Regions from separate parts of the Glutamicibacter sp. genome, predicted to be linked through region 3. Evidence: riboswitches for the same ligand, from Rfam matches in the RefSeq annotation. Region 3 holds a riboswitch; each other region holds the start of a gene.
The links. A riboswitch is a leader RNA that binds a small molecule or an ion and turns the genes downstream of it on or off. The one in region 3 is predicted to bind S-adenosylmethionine.
Positions count from the first base shown of each region.

Region 1: it holds a riboswitch for S-adenosylmethionine, as region 3 does, so the genes downstream of both, ACRDT3_RS08555 (acyl-CoA dehydrogenase family protein) here and ACRDT3_RS09410 (O-acetylhomoserine aminocarboxypropyltransferase/cysteine synthase family protein) in region 3, are expected to answer to the same signal.
Region 2: it holds a riboswitch for S-adenosylmethionine, as region 3 does, so the genes downstream of both, ACRDT3_RS14210 (methionine ABC transporter ATP-binding protein) here and ACRDT3_RS09410 (O-acetylhomoserine aminocarboxypropyltransferase/cysteine synthase family protein) in region 3, are expected to answer to the same signal.
Region 4: it holds a riboswitch for S-adenosylmethionine, as region 3 does, so the genes downstream of both, ACRDT3_RS15000 (OsmC family protein) here and ACRDT3_RS09410 (O-acetylhomoserine aminocarboxypropyltransferase/cysteine synthase family protein) in region 3, are expected to answer to the same signal.

Region 1 covers NZ_JBOGEG010000010.1:67,398-70,638, forward strand. Annotated here, with positions in the region: gene ACRDT3_RS08550 (acyl-CoA dehydrogenase family protein) at 1-316, opposite strand, end outside; gene ACRDT3_RS08555 (acyl-CoA dehydrogenase family protein) at 343-1,569, opposite strand; SAM riboswitch class I at 1,619-1,709, opposite strand; gene ACRDT3_RS08560 (SdpI family protein) at 1,983-2,339, shown strand; gene ACRDT3_RS08565 (GntP family permease) at 2,433-3,241, opposite strand, start outside.
Region 2 covers NZ_JBOGEG010000026.1:51,171-54,411, forward strand. Annotated here, with positions in the region: gene ACRDT3_RS14205 (methionine ABC transporter permease) at 1-606, opposite strand, end outside; gene ACRDT3_RS14210 (methionine ABC transporter ATP-binding protein) at 623-1,429, opposite strand; SAM riboswitch class I at 1,513-1,602, opposite strand; gene ACRDT3_RS14215 (NAD(P)H-binding protein) at 1,885-2,748, shown strand; gene ggt (gamma-glutamyltransferase) at 2,964-3,241, shown strand, end outside.
Region 3 covers NZ_JBOGEG010000012.1:48,707-51,947, forward strand. Annotated here, with positions in the region: gene ACRDT3_RS09400 (DUF1852 domain-containing protein) at 1-448, opposite strand, end outside; gene ACRDT3_RS09405 (LysR family transcriptional regulator) at 571-1,512, shown strand; SAM riboswitch class I at 1,742-1,832, shown strand; gene ACRDT3_RS09410 (O-acetylhomoserine aminocarboxypropyltransferase/cysteine synthase family protein) at 1,921-3,234, shown strand; gene ACRDT3_RS09415 (cystathionine gamma-synthase) at 3,231-3,241, shown strand, end outside.
Region 4 covers NZ_JBOGEG010000030.1:14,859-18,099, forward strand. Annotated here, with positions in the region: gene ACRDT3_RS14995 (hypothetical protein) at 1-532, shown strand, start outside; gene ACRDT3_RS15000 (OsmC family protein) at 569-1,120, opposite strand; SAM riboswitch class IV at 1,152-1,273, opposite strand; gene ACRDT3_RS15005 (DEAD/DEAH box helicase) at 1,414-3,241, shown strand, end outside.

The sequences.
Region 1 (3,241 bases), on a different contig from region 3:
GTCCCGGGCCTGGGGCAGCCACCAGCCGGTCTTCGACGAAGGCGAAGTGCGCGCGCAGCGCCTGGGCAATATTGGAATCAGCTGCCGCGAGATCCACGAACAGTTCGAAGAGTTCGGGCAGAGTTGCGCCGGAACCCCCGTGCGATTCTGGAACCCTAACCGCGCCAAATCCGGCGGCAGCCAGGTCCGCGACCGCCTGGTAGGGCAATTCGCCGGTGCGGTCGCGTTCGGCGGCGCTGGCTGCGATCTGTTCGAGGATCGGGGCGAAACGGGCTTTGAGCTGGCTCAGTCGATTACCAGCAGCAAGTACGGTCATCTGTTGTTCCTATCGGTGGTTCTGGTTTAGGTGTAGAGCGAGAGCGGCTGAGATTCCCCGCGCAAGAAGTAGGCGCCGACCTCGATTTTCTTGTAGTCCACTGGGTCGTGCAGCGAGTGGGTGCGCACATTTCGCCAGTACAGGTCCAAGCCCACGGAATTCGCGGTTGACGATGAGCCGGTGACTTCGAAAATCCGGTTGGCTACTTCAACGCCAACCTCCGTGGAGACCACCTTCGCTTCGGCGATGTCCACGGCCAGCGCCGCACGCTCAGCCTGGGTGACGTGCGCGCCCTTGGACAGCAGTGCATCGAATTTGCGTCCCAGCTTCTCGGCCAACGCCGCCACCGCGGCGGTGCGCGCCTTGAGCTCTCCGACGGTGCGCTGGAAAATCGGATCCTGCGAGTAGGTCTCTGCCTGCGAGAACAGCCAGGCATTCTTGCGGCCCAGCAAGATCTGCTTGCCGCGGGCCAATGCACCTTCGGCGATCCCTAGGTAGAAGTTGGCAAACGCCAGCTGGATGCCTGGGGTGAGCAAGGTGGAGACCGGCTCATCGGTGACGAATCCGAGCAAGTCTCCGGCTTCAAGCCGCACGTTGTGGTAGTTCAGGGAATTCGAGGCGCTGAGCCGCTGGCCCAGGTAGTCCCAGTCATCAACGATTTCCAGGCCCTCGATATCCCGTGGCAAGACGAACGCAAGAATCTGGCCATCATAGTCGCCGCCCTCCACCAGGGCATTGATGACAATGACCTCGCCGACGCCGGAACCCGTGGAGAAACGCTTGACCCCATTCAGCCGGTAGCCATCGCCGTCCGCAGTGAGCCGCAAATCAGGGTCAACGGGGTTCACCGAGTCGCCCCAAAGCCAGCCGCCCTGCACGGTTCGCTTCCACCAGGCAGCTTGGGATTCAACCGGTGCGTAGAACGCGATGCCGGACTGGTTGATGTAGTGGTATGCCAGCAGCTGCGAGATGGAGCCATCGGCCGCGGCAAGGATGCGCACTACTTCGAAGGCTGTTTCCCAATGGGCTCCTGCTCCCCCGAATTCTGCGGGGACCAGCAGGTTCAGCAGTCCTGCTTCGCGCAGCTGCCGTACTTCGGCGAAAGGCTGCTCGTTCTTGCGGTCGCGATCCAGCGCGTCTGCGGCCAGGTTGCTTGCCAATTGTTCGGCCACTGCGCGCCAGTTGGCCAGTTCGGCGTTGTCGGCGTTCCCGGTGTAGGGAACTCTCGGCAGTTCGGTGCTCAGTACAGTCATCTTCTTCTCCCTGTCAGTTGCGGGTTCCGAAGGACGCAGAAAGTCTGCGGATCCATCGATCCTGGCGGTAGCACTACCTGTGGAATACAGGCTTGCTGCGGCGTCTCGGAGCCAGGTCTCTCAGCCGCTCTGGATGGGTTGTGCTCTGAGTCAAGCATCCTCGGACAGGGTGTGGAAAGGGTTTTGTCATACGGAGGAACCGAAGGACAAACTACGTCATCTTCGACCCATCGGACATGTCCAAACCCCGGCGGATGTGCTTCATATGACCTTCTTATTACGTCACTGCCTATCCGAAACCCAAGTCCACGGCGCTTTTTGCGAGCGCGGATGGTCAGCTCCCTTGGGACGATTGGTTAAAAGCGCGATTGATAGAATGGCTTTTCAAGAAGGCCTCGCAGAACGGACGGCAAGTGGATCCAGTAAGTGTCATTGCGTTCATTTTCGGGTTGCTGATCATAACTTTGGTGGCAGGATTTCTCGCGCCGATGGCGCGGGACCGCAAGCTTGCTCGCAATGCGGCGATCGGCATCAGGACGCGCCACACCTTGGCCAGCGACGATGCATGGCTTGCCGGGCATCAGCAGGCTGCTCCGCTGGTTGCCGCTGCCTCGTGGGCTGGCTGGGCGGCGCTGGCCATCGCCGCAGTTCTCGGCGCATTGGGCCAATTGGCTCTCTCCTTCGCCGCGACCGGTGCCGGCTACCTCGCGGTCATCACCCTGCTGATAGTTTCGGCTTCTCACGCGAATAAGGCTGCGCGCAGCATCTAGGCTGCCCGCCGTAGCCACTCCAATACTGCTTAAAGAAACGGATCGCCCCATCAACCGATGGTGCGATCCGTTTCTTGCGCGGTGGGCATGCTGCTACAGCAGCACGGATCCGAGGATCAGTACGGTCACAAATGCCGCGGTGCCCTGGATGGCGGTCGCCACGCTCAAGGTCTTGTACGCGGTGATGACCGGAATCCGGCTGAGTTGCGAAACAACCCAGAAGTACGAGTCGTTTGCATGCGAAACAACCATTGCACCGGCACCGACAGCCAGCACGGTAAGCACCATGCCCAGCTGCGAATCCAAGCCAAGCGAACCGAGCATCGGGGCGACCAGAGCAGAAGTGGTCACCATTGAAACGGTGGACGAGCCCTGCGCGGACTTCAGCGCAGCAGCGATCAAGAATGGCACGGCCAGGCCCAAGCCCAGTCCGCTGAGTGAATCGGAAAGGATCGTGGTCAGGTCCGAAGCGGCCAGTACCGCGCCGAAGCCAGCGCCGGCGCCTGTGATCAGCAAGATCGGAGCGGCGGTGCGCACCGCTTCATTCATCTGCTCATTGAAGACCGACAGCTTGTTGCCACCGCGCAACAGGAAGGTCGCGGCAAACAGGCCGAAGATCAGCGCGATAACCGGAGTACCAAGGAAGGAAAGGATCTCAAGTGCCGTTCCCTCGCCAATAGGGTGCGATGGCAGCTTTGCAATGGAGGCGGCACAGATCAGTACCAGGGGAACAACGATCGGCATGAATGCCATCGCCGGGCTAGGCAATTTGCCGAAGCTTGCACGCAGCTGCTCGTAGTCGAGTTCGGCGATGTCATGCTCGTCGTCGCTTGGCAGCGGGGTCCACTTGGACTTGTTGAACCGGCTGGCGTAGGCCAAGCCTGCAAGGGCCGAGATCGCGG
Region 2 (3,241 bases), on a different contig from region 3:
GTAGCCGTAGCGGATGGCGAAGTCGCCGATGCCGCCTCCGCCGACCAGGCCGGCCATGGCCGAATACGAGATGAAGCTGACGGTCATGATGGTGATGGAAGACAGCAGTGCGGGCTTGGCTTCGGTCAACAGCACTTCGCGGATGATCTGCCCCCGGGTGGCGCCCATGGCCTGCGCTGCTTCGACAACGCCATTGCCAAGCTGGCTGATGTTCTGCTCCACAAAGCGGGCGAAATAGGGGATCGCATTGATGGTCAGCGGCACGATAACCGCCGCGGTGCCGATGGTGGTTCCCACAACAAATCGGGTGAACGGGATGATGGCGATCAGCAGTATGAGGAATGGGAAGGAACGGATCGTATTGACCAGCCCGTCAACGATTCGGTGCAGTCGCGGACGTGGGCGCAAACCGTTGGGAGACATTGAGTACAGCCAAATACCCAGCGGGGTTCCCAGGAGAATCGCGATCGGGATGGAGACCAGCAGCATCGCAAAGGTCTGCGCCATGGCCACCCAGATTTCCGGGGCAAGTTCGATGATGCGGTCAAGGTTGAAAGCTGCTGCGCTGCCGTTGCTCGTGGCTAGCACTACTGTCGTGAAGTTCATTGGTAATCCAGGTTCTCTATACGCGGGCTACGGTGGCAGCGAGGGCTTGGGCCTGCTTGGGCTGGCGGGTCAGCGTGATTTCGTCACTGATCAGGTAGCGGCCGATTGGCGTCGTCGGTTCAAAGCTTGGTTCTTGCAGCGAGCTCAAGGCGAACTCTTCGACTACCGCTCCGTCTTCCATGACCGAAACCTTGTCGGCAATGGCTTTAATGACGTTCATCTCGTGGGTGACGATGACGGTGGTGATGCCAAGGCTGGCGTTGATGTCGCTGAGGTACTGCAGCACCGAGGTTGTCGTTCTTGGATCCACGGCACTGGTTGGCTCATCGCACAGCAGGACCTTGGGTTCGGTGACCAGCGCGCGGGCAATGGCGATGCGCTGTTTCTGGCCGCCCGAAAGCTGTCCAGGATAGGCGGTGGCCTTGTCAGCGAGGTCTACAATGGACAGCGCTTCCAGCGCGCGTTCACGGCGTTGCTTTTTCGGAACACCGGCGAACTTCAGATTCAGCTCGACATTCTGTTGCGCGGTGCGATTGTTAAGCAGGTTGAAGTGCTGGAAAATCATCCCGATTTCGTGGCGCTGCTTTCGCAGGTCTCCTTCACTGAGCCCGGTCAGCTCGACGCCGTCCACGATGACCTGGCCCGACGTGGGACGCTGCAGCAAATTGATATTGCGCAACAGCGTTGATTTGCCGGCACCGGAAAATCCGATAATTCCGTGGATGGTTCCGGCCTGGATTTCCAGTGAGACATCCTTGACGGCTGTGAATTGATCTTTGCTCTTGCCAAAAGCGGTCGTTACGTTTTCAAGACGAATCATCATCGCTCCCTTGGTGCGTGGTTGTGCGGAGCGTACCTCGCGAGAATCATCTGTGATCCACAGATTTTCCGTCGCGAAGTGAAAGTACTCCATCGGTCCTGGCTGTAGCACCGCTCCCTTTCGGGTGGTTGCTGCGACGTCGTTGAGCCAGATCTCTCAGTCGCTCTGGATGGTGTGTGTTCGGTTGTACGAGCCGAACAATTCAAGTCTGTAGTCCATGCCCGCAGGCCGGCAAGCGTTACTTCAATCGGCGTCATCAAGTCATAGTCCGGCCGGTTCCACATGGAAATCGCGCAACAATCCACGTAGCAATCTGACATATTTCGCTACTTTTCCCTTCTATGACGGAACCTTTGGAGTTCTGCCCCCGCTCGCTGACTTTCCCCAGCAATCATGGGTGGGGAATTCGGCGATGCCTTCGATGGTTGTAGTGGATTGCAGACCAACGAGAGGACCTCATGAAGATCGCAATTACCGGTGCCACCGGACAGCTTGGAAATCTAGTCATCGACGCATTGCTGGCTCGTGGGGCGAATGCCGCTGACCTGGTCGCCATTGGCCGCTCCGAGCAGAAGCTGGAACCGCTGGCGGGCAAAGGCTTGGAAACCCGCGTTGCCGATTACAACGCCCAGCCAACTCTGGTGTCCGCACTCGAAGGCGTAGACAAGCTGCTGCTGATCTCGGCCAGCAAAGTAGGCCAGCGCGTCGCCCAGCACGAGAACGTCATCAACGCAGCCAAGCACATGGATGTCTCGCTGATCGCCTACACCTCCATTGCCAACGCCCTGACCGGCGGCATGAAGCTCGCCGACGAGCACATCGCCACCGAGCGCCTGCTTGCCGGATCCGGCATCGACTACGTGCTGTTGCGCAATGGGTGGTACATCGAGAACTACACCGACCAGCTGATGGGCTACCTCAACAGCGGCATGGTGCTCGGTGCAGCGGGCGAGGGCAAAATCAGCGCTGCCGCCCGTGCCGATTATGCGGAGGCCGCTGCGGCCGTGCTGCTTTCCGATGAGGACCAGAACGGCAATATCTACGAGCTGGGCAGCGACAAGCCATTCACCCTCGCCCAGCTTGCTGGCGCTGTTGGCGCCGCCGCCGGCCAGGACATCGCCTACCAGGAGATGGATCCCGAACAGCTGGAAAAGATCTACGCTGATGCTGGCGTCCCCGGACCATTCGCGCACATCCTCGTCGATACCGACATGCGCATTCGAGAAGGAGCGCTGGAGGTGAACTCCGGGGAGCTGGCCAAGCTGATCGGCCGCACCCCAGCCTCCTTGGGCAAAGTCATCAAGGACAACCTGAACAAGTAGCCCATTCGGAATCGGGTTCCAGCGGGCAGGCATTCGCGGCGATCAAGGCCGTGGTGCCTGCCCGCTGCTTTAAAGCGTCATAACCAAGAATATTCGCGCGACCAGGGCGAAATTGCCGCGCAAACCCATAGTGCCGCGTGTCACAACCGTGCGGCGAGTTCCCGCTCCCGTAAATTTGCGCATACTTCATCCCCACCTCCAGAGGAGATCAAAGTATGTCACGAGCACGTTTAAGGTCAGTTGCCTGCGCGGCCGCCCTTGCCTTGGGCCTGGGAGCTTTCTCGGCCTTCCCGGCGAGCGCGGAACCACGACACACCCAGAAGGACCCGACTGCTGTCGGAACTGGTGGCGCAGTCTCTTCGGTAGACCCGGAGGCCACCGCTGCCGGCATCGAAGTCCTGCGCAAGGGAGGCAACGCCGTCGATGCGGCCGTGGCAACCGCAGCAGCACTCGGCGTCACCGAACCATATAGCGCAGGCATTGGCGGTGGCGG
Region 3 (3,241 bases):
GGAGATCACCAAAATCTTCTGGAAGCACCGGAGCTCCGCTGTCATTGCACGAAGCTGGAAGCACCACGCTGAAGTCGTAATCGCGGACATAAGAAGAAAAATTATTGCCCACCATGCCTTGGGACCGAGTGTCGGTGAGTTTATCCACGATCGTGGTTTCAAGCACTTCTAAAAGAGGAAATTGCTGGTCGGTATTATCGGCAGAAAAATGCACATTTGCGGAAATGATTTCCAATTCAAGAGAATAGCGATCGCCCTGAGGATTGTCCCAGTGAGCCAAGGAATTGAACCGACGGTTGATCATTGTCAGGGCATTGCGCAGGTTCTCTTCGCGGCGCTCTCCGCGTGCCAAATTAGCGAAGTTTGTCGTGGTGCGCGAATTTGTCGAAGGGGAGTAATTCTCGTCGAATCTGGTGGTGCTAATGCTGAAATTTAATGCGTCTGCCATGATGGCCAATCTGTATTTGGGAGGCCTGGGCAGGCCGAGGGGAAGTCGATGCGTCAATCATGCAGGGAGATTCTTGATATCGGGTAACTCGATATAACTATGGATTGATATAGACTCTGGCTATGGTTCAGGGAACGAATGGTCTGACACTGCAGCAGCTTCGCTATTTTGTGGCGGTGGCCTCCGAGGGGTCCATCTCCGCGGCGGCCGACCTCATTTACGTCGCACAGCCCAGCATGTCCTCAGCGATGAAGGAGCTTGAATCGCGAGTGGGGCGCACCTTGCTGATGCGTTCGGCCAGGGGAGTGACGCTCACCGCCGAAGGCGCAGAATTCCTTGGCTACGCCCGGCAGGTGCTCGAGCAGGTGGAGCTTCTTGAACATCGCTATCTCGGTCGCCCCTCGGCCCGGCGGCTGCTGGGCGTCTCCACCCAGCACTACTCCTTTTCGGTGGATGCTTTTGTTCGGATGGTGCAGGCCAGCGGGGCCGAGGAATACCAGTTTTCGCTGCGCGAGACCCGCACCGAACAGATCATCGAGGACGTGCGCACGCTGCGCAGCGACATCGGGATCCTGTACCGCAACGACTTCAACCGGAAGGTCATCGACAAGCTGCTGCGCGAATCGCGGCTGGTCTTCCACCCGCTGTTCCTGGCCGATCCGCACATTTTCATCTCGCGCAGCAACCCGCTGGCCACCCGAACCCAGGTCACGCTCGAAGACCTCGAAGACCTGCCCCGGCTGACCTTCGACCAAGGCGCGAATAATTCCTTCTACTTCGCCGAGGAGGTGCTCTCCACGCGCTCCAGCCAGCGCGAAATCCAGGTCTCGGACCGCGCCACCATCTTCAACCTGATGATCGGCTTGGGCGGGTACACGATTTCCACCGGCATCATCAGCGACGAGCTGGACCCCTCCATCGTGGCTATCCCGCTGGCCATCGAGGAGCGCATCGAGATCGGGTGGATTGATCACGCCGCCATTCCGCTCACCGACCAGGCCCAGCGCTACCTGCAAGAAGTGCGAACGGTGGTCGCCAGCTTCGGGGTAGAAGTGCTCGGCTGAGCCGCCAGCGGCGTAACTCCCGGTCATCGAGCACCGGCACATCGTCACAAACTTCCAGCAAAACCTCTACATCACGCCGATTCATCTCAAAAGCTCGCGTCATAAAAGGGGTCCGGCCCCCGCGTCATCATGACAAGGCGACGACATATGAAGCGTAGCGGCCTTGTATGAAGCCGGCCGCCGGATACCGCTTGCACCGTTTGCGGCGGATAGCCAACCATGGAAGAACAACCCATCAAGAGCGGCTGAGAGATCTGGCTCGGAGACGCCGCAGCAACCATCGGGAAACCGAAAGGTGCTACCGCCAGGAACGATGGAGCAGTTCCGAACGCGTTTTCGCGTACTGTGCTTCGTGCCGCCGCACGATGCCAATCGGTGCACTCCCTCGCAGAGAATCGAGGAGGAGCCATGAGCCAGGAAACCGACGCGGTGCACGCAGGGTACCGCCCGAGCGGAGACTTCCGCCCGATGCTGCCGCCACTGCACAATTCCGCGGCCTACCAATTCGCATCGCACGCCGAAGCGGTGGAGAAGTTCGCGCTGCGCCAGGCCGGCTTCACCTACTCGCGCACCGGCAACCCCACCGTTGCGATTCTCGAACAGCGCGTGGCCGCACTGGAAGGCGGGGCCCACGCGGTGGCCACCGCCACCGGGCAGGCTGCCGTGGCCCTGTCCCTGCTGGCCCTGACCCAGGGACCCAAGCACATCGTGGCCTCCTCCTCGCTCTATGGCGGCACCGTGGACCTGTTCACCGACACCTTCGTGGACTTCGGCATCCGCATCAGCTTTGTCGACCAGGCCGATCCGTCCGCTTGGGCCGCTGCCATTGAGTCGGACACCCGGGCGTTCTTCCTGGAGTCGGTCTCCAACCCGCTGTGCACCGTGGCCGATCTGCCCGCCATCGCGGCCATCGCCCACGAGCACAACATCCCGGTGGTGGTCGACAACACCCTGGCCACCCCGCTGAATGTGCGCCCGCTGGAACTCGGTGCCGACATCGTGGTGCACTCGGCCACCAAGGGCCTGGCCGGACACGGCTCGGTGCTCGGTGGGGTCGTGGTGGACTCGGGGAAATTCGACTTCTCCGATGCCGCCCGCTGGCCACAGATCGCCGCCCCGCGGGTGCGTCTGAACAACACCTCGCTGCTTGAGCGCCACGGACCGGCCGCCTACGCAATGCTGGTGCGCTCCAAGTTCCTGCACGACCTGGGCCCGACCCTGGCCCCGGCCAGCGCCCAGGGAATCCTGGCCGGAATCGAAACCCTGCCGGTGCGCGCCGCCCACGTGCAGCGCAGCGTCACCAGGCTGATCGACGCGCTTGCCGAGTATCCGGGCATTGCCGCCATCCACCACCCTGCGCTGCCCGAGCACCCCAGCCACGAGCTGGCCCGGGCGCTGGCGCCGAAGGGCACCGGCTGCGTGCTGGCCATCGAGCTGGCCCACCCGTCGCTGGTTTCCCCGGTAATCGACGGGCTCAAGCTGATTTCACTGGCCGCGAATGTGGGGGACACCCGCACCATGGTCTCCCACCCGGCCACCATGACGCACTGCCGGCTCTCGGAGCAGCAGCTGGCCGCCGCGGGCCTGAACACCTCCACCCTGCGCCTGTCGGTCGGGCTGGAAGACCCGGCCGACCTTCTCGCAGATATCACCCAATCGCTGGATCACGCACTGGCCGCAGCCCAGGCCACCGCCGACACCAAGGAAGTGAGTTTCGCATGAGCGGCTT
Region 4 (3,241 bases), on a different contig from region 3:
GCAGTGTCTGGCCTTGGCGATGCTGGGCTGCGCGGCACTTGGCTTCGGCGCGGCCACGCTCGGTGGCGGCAGCGGAGAATTGGCCGGGCCTCGGCTGACCGATGCGGCCTGGGTGTCCCAGGAAACGGGGGACTTCTCGGCCACTGCCGGGAGCGTTCAAAGCCCGGAGACCACTTGCCAAGGACGGAATTCGGCACCGAACCTGTTGCGGCTGGCTCCGGCAGATTCGGGCCTGGAGGCAACCGGTTATCTGGTCACCGTCCACGTGGATGGCGTGGTGCCGGCCGAATGGCAGTCCGGGACTACCTCGGAAGGCTATGAATTCCTGCCAGCGAACACCACCGTTGAGCTGCCGGCTTCCGCCACCGCTGCCGTCTGGGGCGTCAACGGAGGCTGGAACGCTAACTACCAGGGCAGCATCAGCGTCCAGGCACTGGGTCCGGGCGGTTGGAGTTCACCGGAAGTTTCCTACGATTGGGAAATCGCCTTCGACTTTGTCGGTGGAGGCTATGGCACCTGCACCGGGGGCTGAGGGCAGGCCCCGGTGCAGATGCATCGTTTGCGGAGCCTAGCTGGCCTCGGCGATGCTCACCGCGGTGGTCACCGGTACCGGATTGGCGAACAGATCCAGCACCGGGCAATGGGCGTCCACTGCCTGACGCAGTTCTTCATAGCGTTCGGCCGATTCCGGGCCGGCAATCTGAACGTCCAGATCCACCGACGAGAAGCCCGGGCGGATGGACTTGTCGATGCCGAAGAGGCCGCGGACATCGAGGTGGCCATTGGCCTGGATCTTCACCTCGTCCACCTGGATGCCGAGGTTCTGCGCGTACAAGCGGTAGACCACAACCTGGCAGGAGATGAGCGCGCCGAGGGCGTATTCCACGGGGCTTGCGGCCACGTCGTTGCCGCCCAGGGCCGCTGGCTCGTCGACCTGGAAAGTGTGCTTGCCCGAGACAATGTTGCTCGCTACCGAATCGAAGCCCTCGCCCTCGACGGTGAAGGTCAATTTGGCGTTTTGCGGGGCAGCCGAAATTCGTTCGCCCCACCCTTGGCCGGCTTCTTGCAGGCGTTGTGCGCGGTTTTCGGATACGGTCAGGGTTGATGCTGCATTAGACATGAGGAATTGATCCCCTTTCTGGCGCAAGGGGCGCCATCGCTTACGCACCTTGGCGCTCAAGATGCGTCGAATCTTCACCTGGGGCACCCCGCACCATGACGCAGGAGGGTTGCCGTCCACTCAGCCAGGGCTCAAAGAGTGGAACTCGTGATTCAGTGGTTCATTTCTATCGGTTGCGGGGCCAGCGCGTAAAGGGCAGAGGTAACTTTTCGTCACCGGGCATCTTGCCTGCGGGATCGCTAAGATGGAATCTAGCTCTCGGGCGCCCACTGCACGATCAATGAACGGCGAGTATGGAATTCCAGCTGACACTTTCTGCGGCCCAGACTTTGGTGACCGAATCCGAATACAACCTGGGCCAGTTCCTGTGCGATTCCGGAAAAGTGGAGATCGTCCACCGGGACATGAAGCCGGGATATTCCCGCATTTCCGCAATGGTGCTGCGCGAATCGGTGATGGTCGAGCTGGAAATCAACCGCGGCAATATCAGCTTCACCAGCTTCTGCAGCAAGCATCCGGGCGCCCAGTCCTGTGAAGATGTCGCTGCCTTGCTCATTGAGGTCACCACCGAAGAAGACCAGGGCTTCTTCGTCTCAGACTCCGGGGTGGATCCTTACGCATGGAAACGCAATAGCAAGCCGCAGTGGGAACGTACCCTTGACCGTCTCCTTCCAGTTATTTCCGATGAGCCGCTGGCCGCCGAGGAACCGCTGGGACTGATCCTCAAGGTGGTCAGCGAACCCCGCTACGGCGGCGAGGACGCGCTGACCTTGCAGGCGCGTCCGGCCCGCCGAGGCACCAAGAGCCCCTGGATCCAGACCGGGGTCAGCTGGCGCAATGTTGCCTTTGATACGCGCTTCTCAAAGAAGCAGCGTCGAGCGATCGTTGAACTGGACCGGCTGCGTGAACATGTTGAACAAGATAGCTACCGCCATTCGTGGGACCCCAAGGACTGGATCTCCCTGATGGATCTGCCAGGCCAGGACCTGCTGGATGCATTCGAAGCCCTGCGTGAAGCAGGAGTGCAGATCGTCAACGGCGGTTCCTCGGCCAAGGTTCCGGTGGAGTTCAGCGAGCAACCGGCCATGGCCCACGTGGATGTGCGGCGCGGTGAACATGGCCTGAGCATGGAAGGGAAGCTGCGCGGACCGAGCGAAGAGCACATCTACCTCTTGCCGATAGGCACCCCGCCGACCTTGCTGGCCTATGCTTCCAGCCCCCTGCCGAAGACCAAGGAAATCGGGTTGGCCCAGTTCGCTGAACCGGTCACCAAGGAACTGGCGGCCTTTATTGAATCCGGTGCCCAAGCCATCCCGCATGAAGGCGTTGAGCTTTTCGAGCGGCAGCACCTGGACCGGTTGCGCGTGATGGCACCTTTGAAGAGTGAAGATGACAGCTACCTCATCCCTGTTCCAGCGCGACCTAGCCTCAAGCTGTCCTTGGAAAGCATCCAAACTCCGCTGACCGTGCGCTATTCCTGGGAGTACTCGAGCAAGGGCCCCCGGCAGCATGCGGTGGAAAAGGAAATTGCCGCTTCGGTGCAGGACAAGCTCGGAACGCAGGCGTCCTTGGGGCAGCTGACCTCTTCAGGGGTTTTCCCTCCGAAGGAATTCAGCACCTCCGAATCCATCGACTTCTTGGTCTACGCATTGCCGCTGTTGGCAGAACATCCCGATGTCGTAATTGAAGAGCAGAACAGGCTGCCGAAGTACCGGATTAACCACGCGCCGGCCACCATCAGCGTCGAAGCCGGTGAAAGCACGGGGGACTGGTTTGATTTATCCGTGGAAGTGCTCCTTGACGAGACCAAGGTACCGTTCGCACTGCTGCTCGAGGCATTGACCAAGCAAGATGAATATCTCGTCCTCGATGACCTCACGGTGATCCCGATTGATGGTGCAGATTTCACGCAGCTGCGCCAGCTGATATCCGAGGCCGGGGAGCTGGGCACAGTGCAGGGCGATACGATTCGTATCCATAAGTTGAGCATCGACTGGTGGCAAGAACTGGTGGATCTGGGAATTATCGAGGCCCAGCACAACCAGTGGCTGCAGACCATGCAGGCGCTGCAAAGCGGCGAGGAAATGAAGCCGGTTCAGCTAGCGGAAACCTTCAATGCTG